One region of the Eubacterium sp. BL-380-WT-2B genome, then DNA from elsewhere that is predicted to be linked to it. Evidence: riboswitches for the same ligand, from Rfam matches in the RefSeq annotation. Region 1 holds a riboswitch; the other holds the start of a gene.
The links. A riboswitch is a leader RNA that binds a small molecule or an ion and turns the genes downstream of it on or off. The one in region 1 is predicted to bind molybdenum cofactor.
Positions count from the first base shown of each region.

Region 2: another riboswitch for molybdenum cofactor. It lies ahead of FYJ53_RS08035 (4Fe-4S dicluster domain-containing protein); the one in region 1 lies ahead of FYJ53_RS16430 (ABC transporter substrate-binding protein).

Region 1 covers NZ_VUMP01000008.1:79,576-86,604, forward strand. The annotation lists gene FYJ53_RS16415 (XdhC family protein) at 1-443, opposite strand, end outside; gene FYJ53_RS16420 (ABC transporter ATP-binding protein) at 458-1,234, opposite strand; gene FYJ53_RS16425 (iron ABC transporter permease) at 1,234-2,241, opposite strand; gene FYJ53_RS16430 (ABC transporter substrate-binding protein) at 2,306-3,346, opposite strand; molybdenum cofactor riboswitch at 3,338-3,473, opposite strand; gene FYJ53_RS16435 (hypothetical protein) at 3,566-4,480, opposite strand; gene gpmA (2,3-diphosphoglycerate-dependent phosphoglycerate mutase) at 4,721-5,464, shown strand; gene FYJ53_RS16445 (sensor histidine kinase) at 5,648-6,964, shown strand.
Region 2 covers NZ_VUMP01000003.1:399,529-406,557, forward strand. The annotation lists gene fucO (lactaldehyde reductase) at 1-443, opposite strand, end outside; gene FYJ53_RS08015 (MATE family efflux transporter) at 757-2,118, shown strand; gene FYJ53_RS08020 (DUF3169 family protein) at 2,160-2,930, opposite strand; gene FYJ53_RS08025 (helix-turn-helix transcriptional regulator) at 2,932-3,147, opposite strand; gene FYJ53_RS08030 (helix-turn-helix transcriptional regulator) at 3,144-3,359, opposite strand; molybdenum cofactor riboswitch at 3,534-3,647, shown strand; gene FYJ53_RS08035 (4Fe-4S dicluster domain-containing protein) at 3,792-4,247, shown strand; gene FYJ53_RS08040 (aldehyde ferredoxin oxidoreductase family protein) at 4,250-6,046, shown strand; gene FYJ53_RS08045 (MoaD family protein) at 6,117-6,392, shown strand; gene nuoE (NADH-quinone oxidoreductase subunit NuoE) at 6,410-6,898, shown strand; gene FYJ53_RS08055 (NADH-quinone oxidoreductase subunit NuoF) at 6,895-7,029, shown strand, end outside.

The DNA of each region.
Region 1 (7,029 bases):
GTATCTGCCAGCAGGATGGCGTCTCCGATCTGGTCCTCTGCACGGGTATCGACCAAAGTGATATCAAAGCCAGCCAGATGGGCGGCTTTCATAAGGGCAGTTCCAACGTGGCCAGCGCCGCAGAGCAGCAGACGCGGTCTTGGGTTTTCAACCTCAATAAATACAGAGAAGTCTCCGCCACAGACCATACCGTTTTCGCTGTTCAGGACATAATCCTTAACGGCGTTTTCGCCATAGCGGATACATGCCTGAGCGTCCTGTATGGCCAAAAGCTCCGAGCTGCCGCCGCCAATGGTGCCAATGCTGTTGCCATCCGCGGTTACCAGCATTTTGCCGCTTTTTCTGGGGACAGCGCCGTTGGCCCGGATGATGGTGATGACTGCGTAGGGACGCCCGGCTTCCTCCAGCTTAAGCTGTTCTTCCAGTAATTTTTTTGGATTCATGGTAAACCTCCATTTTATAGTTTTGGTGCAAAGCAGACCCGGCGGCCAACAGAAGGAATTTCCTCAAGCCGGAGGTCGATGCCGTAAAGATGATTAAGAAAGGGCTCCGTCAATACCTCCTTACATTTGCCAAAGGTAAAGGTGCCGTCCCGTTCCAGGACAGCCAGCTGATCACCCAGAAGCAGCGCATGGTCGGGATTGTGTGTGGTCAGCGCAATGCCATAGCCCTGAGAAGCCATGGTGCGGATTGTCTTAAGAACCTGAATCTGGTTGCCATAGTCCAGATGGGCGGTGGGCTCATCCATCAGGATAAAAGCCGGCCTTTGAGCCAGAGCTCGCGCAATGCTGACCTGCTGCCGTTCGCCGCCGCTGATTTCGTTGTAGGGCTTATCTCTGAGTGCCGCGATCCCCATGGACTCCAGCGCAGCCATGGCAGCGTCAAAATGAATCTGCTTTGGCCGTTCAAAGGTGCCAATGTGCGGGGCGCAGCCTGTCACCACATAATCTAAAACAGAATAGGAAAAGGCAGGGACAATGATCTGTGGCACATAGCCGATTATTCTGGCAACCTCCCGGTGGGAGAGCGTCTCCATGTTCTTTCCGTCAATCAGGATATTACCCTCCCTGGGCTTAAAAAGGCCTGCAATACAGTTGAGCAGCGTTGTTTTCCCCGCTCCGTTTGGTCCCAGAATGGATATTACCCGCCCAGCGTTAAGGGTAAAGTCAATACTTTTTAGCAGAGGAGCGGCTTCATCATAGGAGAAGGACAACTTTTCAATTTGTATCTTCATCAGCTTACCTTTGCTTTCTGCCGGTATAAAAGCCAGGCAAAGAAGGGCGCGCCGATGAGTCCTGTCAAAACCGAAAGCGGAATTTCCAGAGAGGTGGCGGTCCGGGCGATGGTATCAATGAGAAGAAGAAAAATACCACCCATCAGCATGGTTACCGGGAGAGATTTAATATGGTCGGAGCCGGCCAGCATCCTTGCGAGATGGGGCATGATCAGCCCAATCCAGGCAATGGTTCCGCTGATACAGACCGCACTGGCTGTCAGCAGGCTGGCGATCAGGATGATGATCCATCGGATTTTTTTAACGTTAACCCCAAGGCTCTGGGCTTCAATATCGCCAAAGGAAAGGATGTTGATCCGAAAGGAGAGGCTCAGCAGGATAAACGCGCCAACAGCGAACACAGGCAGCACAGAAAGAATTTCATGAACCTTTATGGAGGCCAGACTGCCCATTTGCCAGAAAACAATGGCGGCGAGATCCGTATCATTTTCAGAAGTGAATTTCATAAGTCCAAGAATTGAGTCCATAAAGCCGCTGGTGATGATACCGGCAAGCACCAGAACAAGGTTGCTCTGGTTGCGCAGGAGCTTTGGAAAGGTCATGGTCATAAGCATGGCGATGATGCCGAAGGCAAAAGCAGACAGCTGACGCGCAAGCATACCGCCGCCCAGCAGGATTGAAAAAGCCGCGCCTACACAGGCGCCCTTGGAGACACCGAGCAAGTCCGGCGATACCAGTGGGTTTTTAAAAATGCCCTGATAGACCGCGCCGCAGAGTGAAAGCACCGCACCAATGCTGACTGCGGCAATGACACGGGGCAGCCGAATGACAAAAAAGACGTTTTCCATGGCCAGATTCCCCGGCTCGCCTGTCATTTTAGTCTGGATGGCATAAAGCATATCCTGAGGGTTAACTGTATAACGCCCAACGCAGCAGGCGATAACCATGAGCGAGAGCAATATGGTGCTCAGTACAATAATGAGATGTCGATGTTTTGTGTTCTTCATAGCAGATAAAATGAAAGGGCCGGCAGGCAATTGCACAGCCCGCCAGCCCGGAAGACCTCAATGCTTATTGAAGCCCAAGCTGTTCCTTGGTAAAGGTTTTGCCGTAGACCATCTGATAGAAGGCATCGACATCCTTCATAAAATCATCTGAGCTGTAAAGATCACCGTGAAGATTATTAGCTGCCCAGCAGACTCCCAGTACAGAGGAGGCGGTGGGGTAGTCCCACGGCTCCAGAGAGGATGGAAAGACATAAACGGCCTTATCCTGTACGGCTTTAATGCTGCTCCAGGCCGGGTCGTTCAGAAGATCGTCGGCCTTGTATTTAGCATAGGAGGGTATCCAGATAATATCGGGATTCCAGCCGACAATCTGTTCAATGCTCACATCGGCGAACTCCCCTTTTTTATCGACCCCGCTGACTGCGTTAGTACCGCCGGCCTTTTCGATAATATAGGTCTGAATCATGGCGTCGGGCGCAACGGTGAGAGGGCTGGAACCGCCTAAAAATAAAATGGACGGTTTTTCAGAGGCTGAACCCACCTTTTTGCTGACATCGGCGATTTTATCGTCGATAAAGGAAGTGATTTCTTCCGCGCGTTTGTCCTCACCCAGAGCCTTTCCGACAATTTTCAGAGAGTTGGTGACTGTGTCGAAGCTTTCATCATTGGGGAGAGCAACAACTGCCGGGACATTGACTTCGGCGAACTGGTCGGCTTGATTGGCGAAACGTTCAGGCAGAATAGCGAGGTCTGCGCCCAACTCCATAACTGTTTCCATATTGATATCCTTGGCCTTACCGATTTGCGGCAGGTCGTCATATCCGTCGATTACTTCCTCGTACAGGCCACGGGCCATATCTTTATTTCCAAATCCGACAATGTATTTGCCACCGCCGCCAATGACAACCGCAGTATTTAAGGATGGATTGTGTGTTCCCACCACCTTCGTCGCTGGTGCAGGAAGCGTCACCTCGCGTCCGATGGCGTCTGTGACTTTAATCTCGCCGGATGCTTTGTCTGACGAGTCCTCCTGCTTTGGGCTGCAGGCAGTCATACTTAAAATTAAAGTAAGGACCAGAATCATGCACAGTAGTTTTTTTCTCATTTTTTTACTCCTTTTCAAATACAGAAGGTAAAGCCGTTTCCAACAGTACCCTATCGTGGCAAAACCATGAACAAATGATTTTGGGCAATCCGTTTTTAGGTTAAGTCCATCAGAGCTTGTTATATAAATTCATTATAGCACGGTTTGATAACGTTTTAAAGAAGAAAAATAAAACTCCCCGCTCCCTGTGACAGAAGCGGGGTTGCAGATGGATGATTTTTATTGAGGATTCACAAGCTCATCCAGCAGCTTAGGGAGCTTCGCTTCAATTTCCTCGTCTTTAAACTGACAGGTGCCGACAGCCTTATGGCCGCCACCGCCATATTTCAGCATTAAACTGCCAACGTCAATGTTGGAAGTCCGGTTTAAGACCGAATAACCAACAGCCACAGAACAGCCCAGACCACCTTTGCCGCTGACAATCCAGGCAGAAATATTCTGCTTTGGATACATACTGTAAATAAGAAAACGGTTCCCCGTATAAATAGGGTCGACGCCGCGCAGATCAGAGATGATGACATCGCCGTCGGTTCGGGTATATTTGTTTACCATTTCCTTAAACTTGGCGGTTTGCTCAAAATAAACTTCGATACGCTCCTGAACGTCGGAAAGGTTTAGAATCTCATCAGTGGACATGGTACGGCAGGCATCAATGAGCTTTTCCATCAGCTGGTAGTTGGAGATGGTAAAATTACGCCAGCGTCCAAGCCCGGTTCTGGGGTCCATCAGAAAACCGATCAATATCCAGCCTTCCGGGTTTTGAATTTCATCAATAGTCAAATTGCCAGAGTCCACCTTGTCGACGGCGGCCAGCATTTCATTGAAATGTGAAAAGCGTTCCTCACCGCCATAGTATTCGTAAATGATTCTCGCACAGGATGGCGTGATACGGCTTTCACCTTTATATTTGCCTTCAAGCTGGTTGCGCTCAAACTCACTGGAATGATGGTCAAACCAAAGGCCGCAGCCCTCCACAAAAGGGACATTTGCCAGACAGTCATCTTCGTTGACCTCTACCAGGCCATCCTGCAAGTCTTTAGGATGGGCAAATTTCCAGTGGTCAATGATTCCGGCTTCCTTGAGCAGCGCGCCACAGACAAGGCCGTCGAAATCAGAACGGGTAATTAATCTCATAATATTAGCTCTCCCTCTCAGATATTATTATCATCAAACAGGTGTTTTATTGCCTGTATGTCAATTATAGTTGATAACAGCAGGGACTTCAACTTGATTCTAAAGTAAAATTTAGATAAAGATGAGAATGAATCTTAGTTGTAAAAAATAATTGGGTATAAAAAAGAATCATTTTTGAAAAATATGCAATTTCCAGAAATTTTTGGGTATAAAATTTTAAAAGAACTGGAGATGATAAAGATGAAGCTTGTACTTTTAAGACATGGTGAAAGTGAATGGAACCGCCTGAACCTGTTTACAGGATGGACGGACGTAATTTTATCGAATAAAGGTATTAAAGAAGCCGCAGACGCTGGCAATATGCTAAAAGGAAAGGACTACGATTTTGATATCTGTTACACCTCTTTTTTAAAAAGAGCGGTGGATACCTTAAACGTGGTTTTGGATACCATGGACCGGGCCTGGCTGCCAGTCATAAAGGACTGGAAGCTTAACGAACGCCATTATGGCGCCTTGCAAGGGCTGAATAAGGCCGAGACAGCAGAGAAATACGGAGAGGAACAGGTCAAAATCTGGCGCCGATCCTTTGACGTCCGTCCACCGGCTCTGGAACCGGATGACCCCAGAAACCCACAGCTGCAGGAGCAGTATCGAAATGTGGAAAAAAGCGAGCTGCCTTTGGCAGAAAGCCTGAAGGATACGATCACTCGCGTTATCCCTTATTATGAAAATGTGATAAAAAAGGATATGCTTGAGGGCAAACGCGTTCTGCTGGTAGCCCACGGAAACTCGATCCGCGCGCTGGTTAAATATTTTGAAAACCTGTCGGAGGATGAGATCATGGGTGTCAATATCCCAACCGGTATTCCTTTGATTTATGAATTCGACGATGACTTTAATATGACTGACCATTACTACCTGGGAGACCAATCCATTATTGAAACACGAATGAAAAAAGTGGCTGAGCAGGGAAAAGCAAAATAAAAAACAGAAAAAACGGTGGCTTTCTGGCCACCGTTTTTTTGATGGGGTGAAGGCATACACCACCTTCTAAAGGGCAGATGGTATGACCATTTTAAATATCGGTTGAATTTAACGACGAATTCACTTTGCATCTTGTGTATTTTTTCGTTATAATAGAATCAAAAGTGAGGGGAGGTAACAGACATGGATGCACTCAGTTTATTGAAAATCATTATCACTGCGCCCTTTGGCATTGTCTACTTCCTGCTTTTGTCGAACTGGCGTTTTTCAAAAACAAAAACCTTTCTGATCACTGGAGCCGGGATACTTGGGGTTATTATTCTTGATATTTTAATGGAGCTCAGACTGCCCTACGGCTTGAGTGATTTGGAGTTTCGTCTGCTGCATATCATTATCGCTGCGGGATTTGTCATTATCCTTTCCCGTTATAATGACGCGAGGACCTTTTTTTCCTTTCTTTTGTCATGTACCTTTGTGGCGATCCAGGACCTGTTCTGCGGTATCCTGGCACCTTATATGCCAGATGGCGTTGGAGAGCTTTTAAACCAGATATTAATTTTTATGATACTGGCGTTGGTAATTATAAAATTTATCCGAAGGCCGCTTCTTGAGACACTCGGACAACTACAAACAGGCTGGATACGCTTATCGTTGATTCCCATTTGCCTGCTGCTTTCATTCTTAAATGTCGCTTCTTACCCTGCGCCTTTAAATGAACGGCCAGAAAACATTCCGGCAGCTATTGGCCTTTGTGTCGCTATTGTTTTGTACAATGGAACCATCTACACAATCCTCAAGCAGCAGAGCAGCTATTTTCAGAGTACAAGGGAGCTTTCCGCCATGCAACTTCAGATGACATCCTTAAAAAAACACATACAGGCCATTGCTGAGAGCGAAGAGCATCTCAGAATTTTCCAGCACGATCTCCGGCATCTTACCAATGCGTTAACTGTGTGTATCAAAGCAGGGCGTGATGATGAGGCGCTGGCCCTCCTGTCTTCCATGAATAATACCATTGAGAAGATCAGCCGCCCAGCGGTTTATCACTGCGAGGATGAGGTGTTGAACGCTGTGCTGTCCGTTTATGGGCAGATGGCTGAAAATGCGGGTATTAAGGTGTGCATAAGAGTTGATCTCCCAGAAACACTGCCTATCAGCGGAGAGGAAATATCCCTGGTTTTCGCCAATGGTATCGAGAACGCCATTAACGCCTGTCATCAAATCAGCAGCGTTGATGAACGGAGAATCAGCATTGTTTGTTCCCCGGTAGGATCGCAGCTGTTTATTGAAATTACCAATACCTACACGGGAAAGATATTGTTTGATGCGAAGACAGGCTATCCGGTGACGCGGGAAAAGGATCATGGTATTGGTACACAGAGCATCTCGGCATTTGCCAGGCGTTATGGCGGATTGTTAAAATATAAAGCGGAAAACGGTTTGTTCTCAATGCGGCTTATTCTGCCGCTCTATGAAGATAAAAATGACATTACACTGTAACTAATCGGTAAGTAATACGGTCTCAAAGCAGCTCGTAGAGCACCGCAGTTCTCCAAGAGATAATC
Region 2 (7,029 bases), on a different contig from region 1:
GTGACTTCTGCTGCGGTACCGGCAGTGGTTGGAACGGCAAAAATCGGAACACAGGGATTCTTTGTCGGGGCAACACCTTCCAGACTGCGGACATCTTCAAATTCAGGATTGGTAATGATAATACCAATGGCTTTTGCGGTATCCATGGAGGAGCCGCCACCGATGGCGATCAGATAGTCTGCGCCGGAAGCCTTAAAGGCTGCAACACCAGTCTGTACGTTTTCGATGGTGGGATTCGGCTTGATTTCAGAGTAAACTTCATAATCAAGTCCTGCTTCGTCAAGAATATCCGTTACCTTTTTTGTCACATTAAATTTCACCAAATCAGGGTCAGAACAGACAAAGGCCTTTTTAAAGCCGCGCGCCTTTGCTTCGGTTGCAATTTCATTGATTGCGCCGCTGCCGTGATATGATGTTTCATTTAGAACGAATCGATTTGCCATAATAGTAATCTCCCTTAACTAATAAAATTAATATTATTTTATTCAATTTTCGTAAAATTCTCAAGATAGATTAATGTTCATTTGATGCAAATATTTATTAACGTTTTCATCAACAGAAGAAAGGTGTTTTTACAAAAGACAATAAAGGAAAATATTTTGTTCTCAAATGAAAGAAAAACAGAAAGAAAAATCAGGGTCGTTAAAAATTGATAATTTAATGACCGTAAACGTGCACAAATTCAAACCGAAAGCTTTATCCGACCCTTGTTTATGCTATAATAACAAAGCAATTTATTATATGACAGGAGTAAAAATGACCACAACTTTTCCGGAAAATACAAAAAAAGAATCCTTATTCAAGCTGACATGGCCCATTTTTGTGGAGCTTTTTCTGCAGATGCTGGTGGGGAATACGGACCAGATGATGGTAGGACAGGTGTCGCAGACCGGTGTGGGCGCCATCGGGAACGCTAACCAGATTATCAATGTCCTGTTGATTTCCTTCAGTATCATCTCCCTTGCGACCACGATTCTGGTTTCTCAGAACATGGGCGCAAAAAATTATAAAAATGTGTCGACAATCTATACATTGGCATTGATCGTCAACCTGGTTTTCTCAGTGATCATCAGCGCGATTCTGCTGTTTTTTACAGAGTCCATCTATCATATGCTGCAGGTGCCAGACGCCATTATGCCCGAAACGGTTGCCTACACGCGGATTATTGGCGCGGGCCTTTTTCTGCAGGCTGTATTTCTGACCTTTTCGGCTATTTTCAGGAGTAATCGTCTGATGAAAGAAACCATGTTTGTCTCCATTATTATGAATGTGCTCAACATTGGGGGGAACTACATTCTGATCAACGGCATTGGCCTGCCGGCACCTCTTGGTGTAACTGGAGCCGCCATCTCAAGCAACATCGCCAAGCTTGTTGGGGTGGTGATTGTTGTCTGCCTGTTCGTTAAAAAAATCAAACCGGGAATGTCCTTAAAAACATTGCGGCCTTTCCCGTCCGCCATGCTTAAAAGGCTTCTGTTTATCGGGATCCCTTCGGGTGGTGAGACACTTTCCTGGACGCTGAGCCAGACAGTGACAATGGGATTTGTGAATCTCTGCGGCGCGGTGGTCATTACAACTCGTGTGTATGCGGTGATGTTTGCCATGATCACTTATCTGTACAGCAATGCAATTTCCCAGTCCTCCCAGGTTTTAGTGGGCTATATGATTGGAGCGAGGGAGTATGACAATGCGGACAGGCGTGTAAAGGCCACACTCCGGTCATCTGTGCTGGTATCCTTCTGCGTGGCGCTTCTGCTCTTTGTGTTCAGTGATCAGATTTTTGGTTTTTTCACCTCTGACCCGGAAGTTATTGCCCTCGGTAAGCAGGTGATGTTCATTGATATTTTTCTGGAGCTTGGCCGTGCGGTAAATATGGTGATGGTCCGCTCACTTCAGGCGGCCAATGACATTCTGTTTCCCATCGCCCTTGGTATTGGCTCACAATGGTTTGTATCGGTGGTTCTGTGTTATGTTTTAGGCATTATACTGGGGTGGGGACTGATCGGGATATGGATCGCCATGGCCTGTGATGAAATCCTGAGAGCTGCCATGTTTTTAGTCCGTTGGAAACGCAGGAAATGGATGGATTTAAGCATTAAGAACGCAGTGAAGGCCTGATAAAAAGGAGGTACGCCGTTTCGGCGCACCTCCTTTTTGGTTTAACAGTCATCACTGTCTATTTTTTTGCTTTTTTGAAGATTCATGGAAAAGATGCAGCACAGTGTGCTCTGCAGTCCCCATAAAATACCAATGATCATAAAAGGAAACGCGCCAATGGGGGTGGTCAGGGCCGCAAACATGAGCAGCACCATGACAATGAGAAAGGCCATCTGCATAATTTGAAAGGTTTTATAGGCAGCCTTGTAGAGAATGAATTTTTCCGCCTCATCATTGCTGTTCATCCAGATCTTTTTAAAATTTAAATCCAGCGGGTTTCCCTGTTTTTCCGGATTCATCTTTTTGGTCAGATTCACAAAGAGAATCTGGAAGATAACGCAGAAGATAACTGGCAGTAAAAATGCCGCGAGTGCCCATAAAAGGGAAGTGGAGCTGTTATTGTGTATGCCGCTGACATTGATACCGTAAAAAGCAAAGGTGAAAATCAGCGTGATGTTGCCAAAGATTATCCCTGTATCACAGAGGTGGTCGGCTTTTTCATAAAGTGCATCCGAATCGTTTGTTTCCAGCTGTCTGTAGGTATTTCTTGCGGAAAGGTAAAACAGAGCGGTGATGAGCATTAAAACAACAGAACCGGCAGAAGATATATATAGGCCGTAGTCCAGAATGTTGTTTTGAAGCAGCTGTACGCTATCGACAATGTCAAAGCCTGGATAGTTCAGCAGGAAGCCAGCCAGCCCGCCTAAAAAGCCGCATATGATGATCAGGGTAAAAAATTTCAGGTAAATGTGTTTGCTTTCTTTTGCTTTCATGTCATTTTTCCTCCTCGAGGGTATGGGTAAAAAGGGAATCGATGGTAGTATTGAAAATATCTGCGAATTTTGCGGCAAGCCGGACAGAGGGAGAATAAAGGTTTTCCTCGATCAAAAAGATGGTTTGCCTGGATACGCCAGCCAGCTCGCCAAGCTGTGCGGGCGTAAGCTTTTGTTTGATTCTGTAATCTTTCAGGTGGTTTTTGTGCGTGTTCATTCTGAGTCCTCCTCATCTGAATAGGTAAAAATGTCCTCAACGGAGGTATTAAAAATCCGGGCAATTTTAAGCGCCAGCGTTACGGAAGGAGAATAATCTCCGCGTTCAATTAAACTGATGGTTTGCCTGGATACACCGGCCAGCTTACCAAGCTCTGACTGATTGATTTTATCTCGGGCCCGGAACTCTTTTAATCGGTTTTTGAGGGGCATGCTCAGGCCTCCTTTGTATATGATTTTTGTCATCTTGACAAATATTCTTGTCAAAAATAGTTTAACATTGACAAAAATATTTGTCAAACAAAAATTTGATAAAAAAGAAAAAATAAATCTTTAGAAAATTTTAAGACGTTTACAAGAATTTAAAAATGTGCTATGATAATGATAACAATAGAATTGCTCTGAAGCTGGAAAGACCCTTCCGGGGCCTTTCCAGCCAATGGGTAACAGGGGCAACCCTGTTGTCTGCCATCTTTGCAAAGGAGCCCGTAGAAACTGCTTTTACTATGTATAAAGCTATTTCTGCGGGCTTTGTGTTTTCCTGAATTCCAGGACACAAAGCGATTCTCATTTTGTAAACTTACCACAAAGGAGGTGTGAGGGTACTGCGTCGGCAGTATCCAGAAGCGTATGAGCAAACAACTCATGATTAAACCTGAAAAGTGCATAAGCTGCAGAACCTGCGAACTGGTCTGTTCTTTTGGACACTATCAGGAATTTAATCCATCATTGTCAAATGTAACAGTGATGGATTATGAAAAAGCAGCCGTAACCATTCCTGTGATGTGTATGCAATGTGAGGAACCAGCTTGCATGAAGGTGTGTCCGGTGGGCGCGATCTCAAGGAATGAAAACGGTGCATTTGTTATGGATGAAGCAAAATGTATCGTGTGTAAAATGTGTATGAACGCCTGCCCGCTCGGCAACATCAGCTTTAATCCGGTTAAGAGAAAAGTGTTTAAATGCGATCTGTGTGACGGCGATCCAAAATGTGCCAAGTTTTGTCCGTCTGGCGCCATTGTCTATGGCGAAGCGGTTGAAATGGAACGTAAAAAGGCCATTGCGGATCAGCTGAAAGACGTTTATGGATTGGAGGGATAACGATGAATGGATGGATGGGACAATTAATCCGCGTTGATCTGGAAGCAGGAACCATCAAAAAGGAACCGCTTAACATGCAGGCCGCCCATGATTTTATTGGCGCGCGTGGCCTGGGAACAAAATATTTCTGTGACGAGGTAGACCCGCAGGTAGACCCGCTTGGTCCGGATAATAAAATGATTTTTATGACAGGACCGTTGACCGGTACGGCTGCTTCCTGCAGCGGGCGGTATGAGGTCGTGGCAAAGGCGCCTTTGACAGGAACCATCGGCGCTTCAAACTCCGGCGGTCATTTTGGCCCCGAACTGAAATTTGCAGGCTATGACGGAATTATTTTTGAAAACCAGAGTGACCGTCCGGTTTACCTGTATATCAATGACGACACAGTGGAGCTCAGAGATGCCTCAGACCTCTGGGGGAAGGACGTTTATGAAACGACCGAAGCACTGGAGGAAGCTTGCGGAGAAGGCGCGCGTGTCGCCTGTATTGGCCCGACCGGTGAACAGGGCTGCCTGTATTCTGCCATCATGAATGACAAGCACCGCGCAGCAGGCCGTGGTGGTATGGGCGCTGTGATGGGCAGCAAAAAGCTAAAGGCTGTAGTGGTTCGCGGAAGCGGCGGGGTAACAGTGGCGCGGCCTGAAGGTTTTATGGCAGCGATGACCGATGCCCGTACCAAGCTCAAGGAACACCCCGTTACGGGTGGAGGACTGCCGACCTATGGCACTGAGGTTCTGGTCAATATGATCAACGAAGTCGGTGGCCTGCCGCTTCGCAACTGGCGTGACGGCGGTGTCTATGATAAGGCAGATGATACCTCTGGTGAAGCGCTGGTCGATTCTTATCTGGTTAAAAACAAGGGCTGCTTTGGCTGCTCCATTGGCTGCGGCCGCGTGACCAGAATCCCGGACGGGCCGTTTAAGTCCATGGGTGAAGGCCCAGAATACGAGGCCGGCTGGTCCTATGGTGCAGACTGTGGTGTCAATGATCTGGCTGCTATCTGCAAAGCCAATTTCCTCTGTAACCAGTATGGCATGGACCCGATCACACTTGGTTCTACCATTGCCTGTGCCATGGAGCTTTACGAAAAGGGGCTTCTGAGTGAGGAAGAAATTGGCCGTCCGCTGCCCTTTGGCGACGCACAGGCCATGGTTGATCTGACAGAGCTCACAGGAAAAATGGAAGGCTTTGGTGTTGAGCTGGCTCAGGGCTCGTACCGCCTGGCAGAAAAACACGGTGCGCCAGAGTTGTCCATGTCCGTTAAAAAACAGGAAATGCCCGCTTATGATGGACGCGCTGTCCAGGGGATGGCCCTTGAATATGCGACCTCCAACCGTGGAGGCTGCCATGTCCGTGGTTACCTGACCTCACCTGAGGTTCTGGGGATTCCGTTAAAGACCGATCCGCTTGTGACTGAAGGCAAGGCGCCGCTTCTCAAGACCTTCCAGGATCTCACAGCAGCGGTAGATTCCAGCGGCATCTGCCTGTTCACAACCTTTGGCATCGGCCTGCCTGAGATTGCGGCGCAGTACCGCGAGGCTGTAGGCTCAGATGAGACGGATGAGGAATTCCTGTTAAAGGGAGAACGGATCTGGAACATTGAAAAGCAGTTTAATATTGCAGCAGGTGTTGAGAAAGATACTCTGCCGCCAAGACTACTGCGCGAAGCCCTGCCGGAAGGCCCGGCAAAGGGCAAAGTGGCTGAGCTTGACGTCATGCTGAAAGAATACTATGAAGTGCGCGGCTGGAGCACAGAAGGTGTGCCAACCGAGGAAAAAGTTCAGGAGCTTGGACTTTAAACGACAGATATCGGAGATGGGGCACAGCCCTGTCTCCTTTCATGCATCATAACGCAAAGAGGAGATTAAGATGAAAGTAAAATTTTTCGCTACCATCCGGAATTATACAGGCTGCCGTCAGGCAGATGTACCGGTCTGTAAGGATATGTACACGCTTTTGCATATCCTCTCTGAAACCTATGGCGATGCTTTCAGGAATCACGTTTTAAGTCCAGATGGAGAGGCGCCCGGAGCAGAGATTATCCTGATGGTCGACGGACGCCATATCGAGCATTTGCAGGGGCTTAAGACACCTCTGAACGAAAACAGTGCTGTGGCAATTTTTCCCGTTGTTGCGGGAGGATGAGGAAGGGGAGTGAGCCCATGCAGGAAATAACAAAAGAATCAATCGACAAAATCTTATCAGCGTATCCCAGGGATAGACGGCATTCTCTGGCAATGATGCAGGATATGCAGCATCATTTTAACTATATTCCAGAGCAGGGAATGAAAGCGTTGGCCGAATATCTGGATTGCCCGTTATCGTCATTATATTCAATGGCAACCTTTTACCGGGCATTGAGCTTAAAGCCAAAAGGAAAACATATCATTAAGCTCTGTGACGGAACCGCATGCCATATTCGTGGGTCTGTCAATCTGATCACCGGCATTAAGCGTGAGCTGGACATCAGTCCGGGTGAAACCTCGGGGGATGGGCTTTTCTCGCTGGAAACCGTGAATTGTCTCGGTTCCTGTGCGCTGGCGCCGGTAATGGTGATCGACGGTGTATATTACGGAAAGGTAACGCTTGAAAAGCTGCCCGAGATATTGAACCAGTACAGGGAGCTTTCGGAAGGGGGCGCAGAAGCATGAAGCAAAACGTTTTAGTCTGCTGCGGTACCGGCTGCCGGGCCAATGGGAGTCTGCTGGTTTTAGAGGCGCTTCAAAAAGCTGCCAGAAAGCATAAATCCGATATTGAGGTATCCCCTCTGATCAAGTCCACG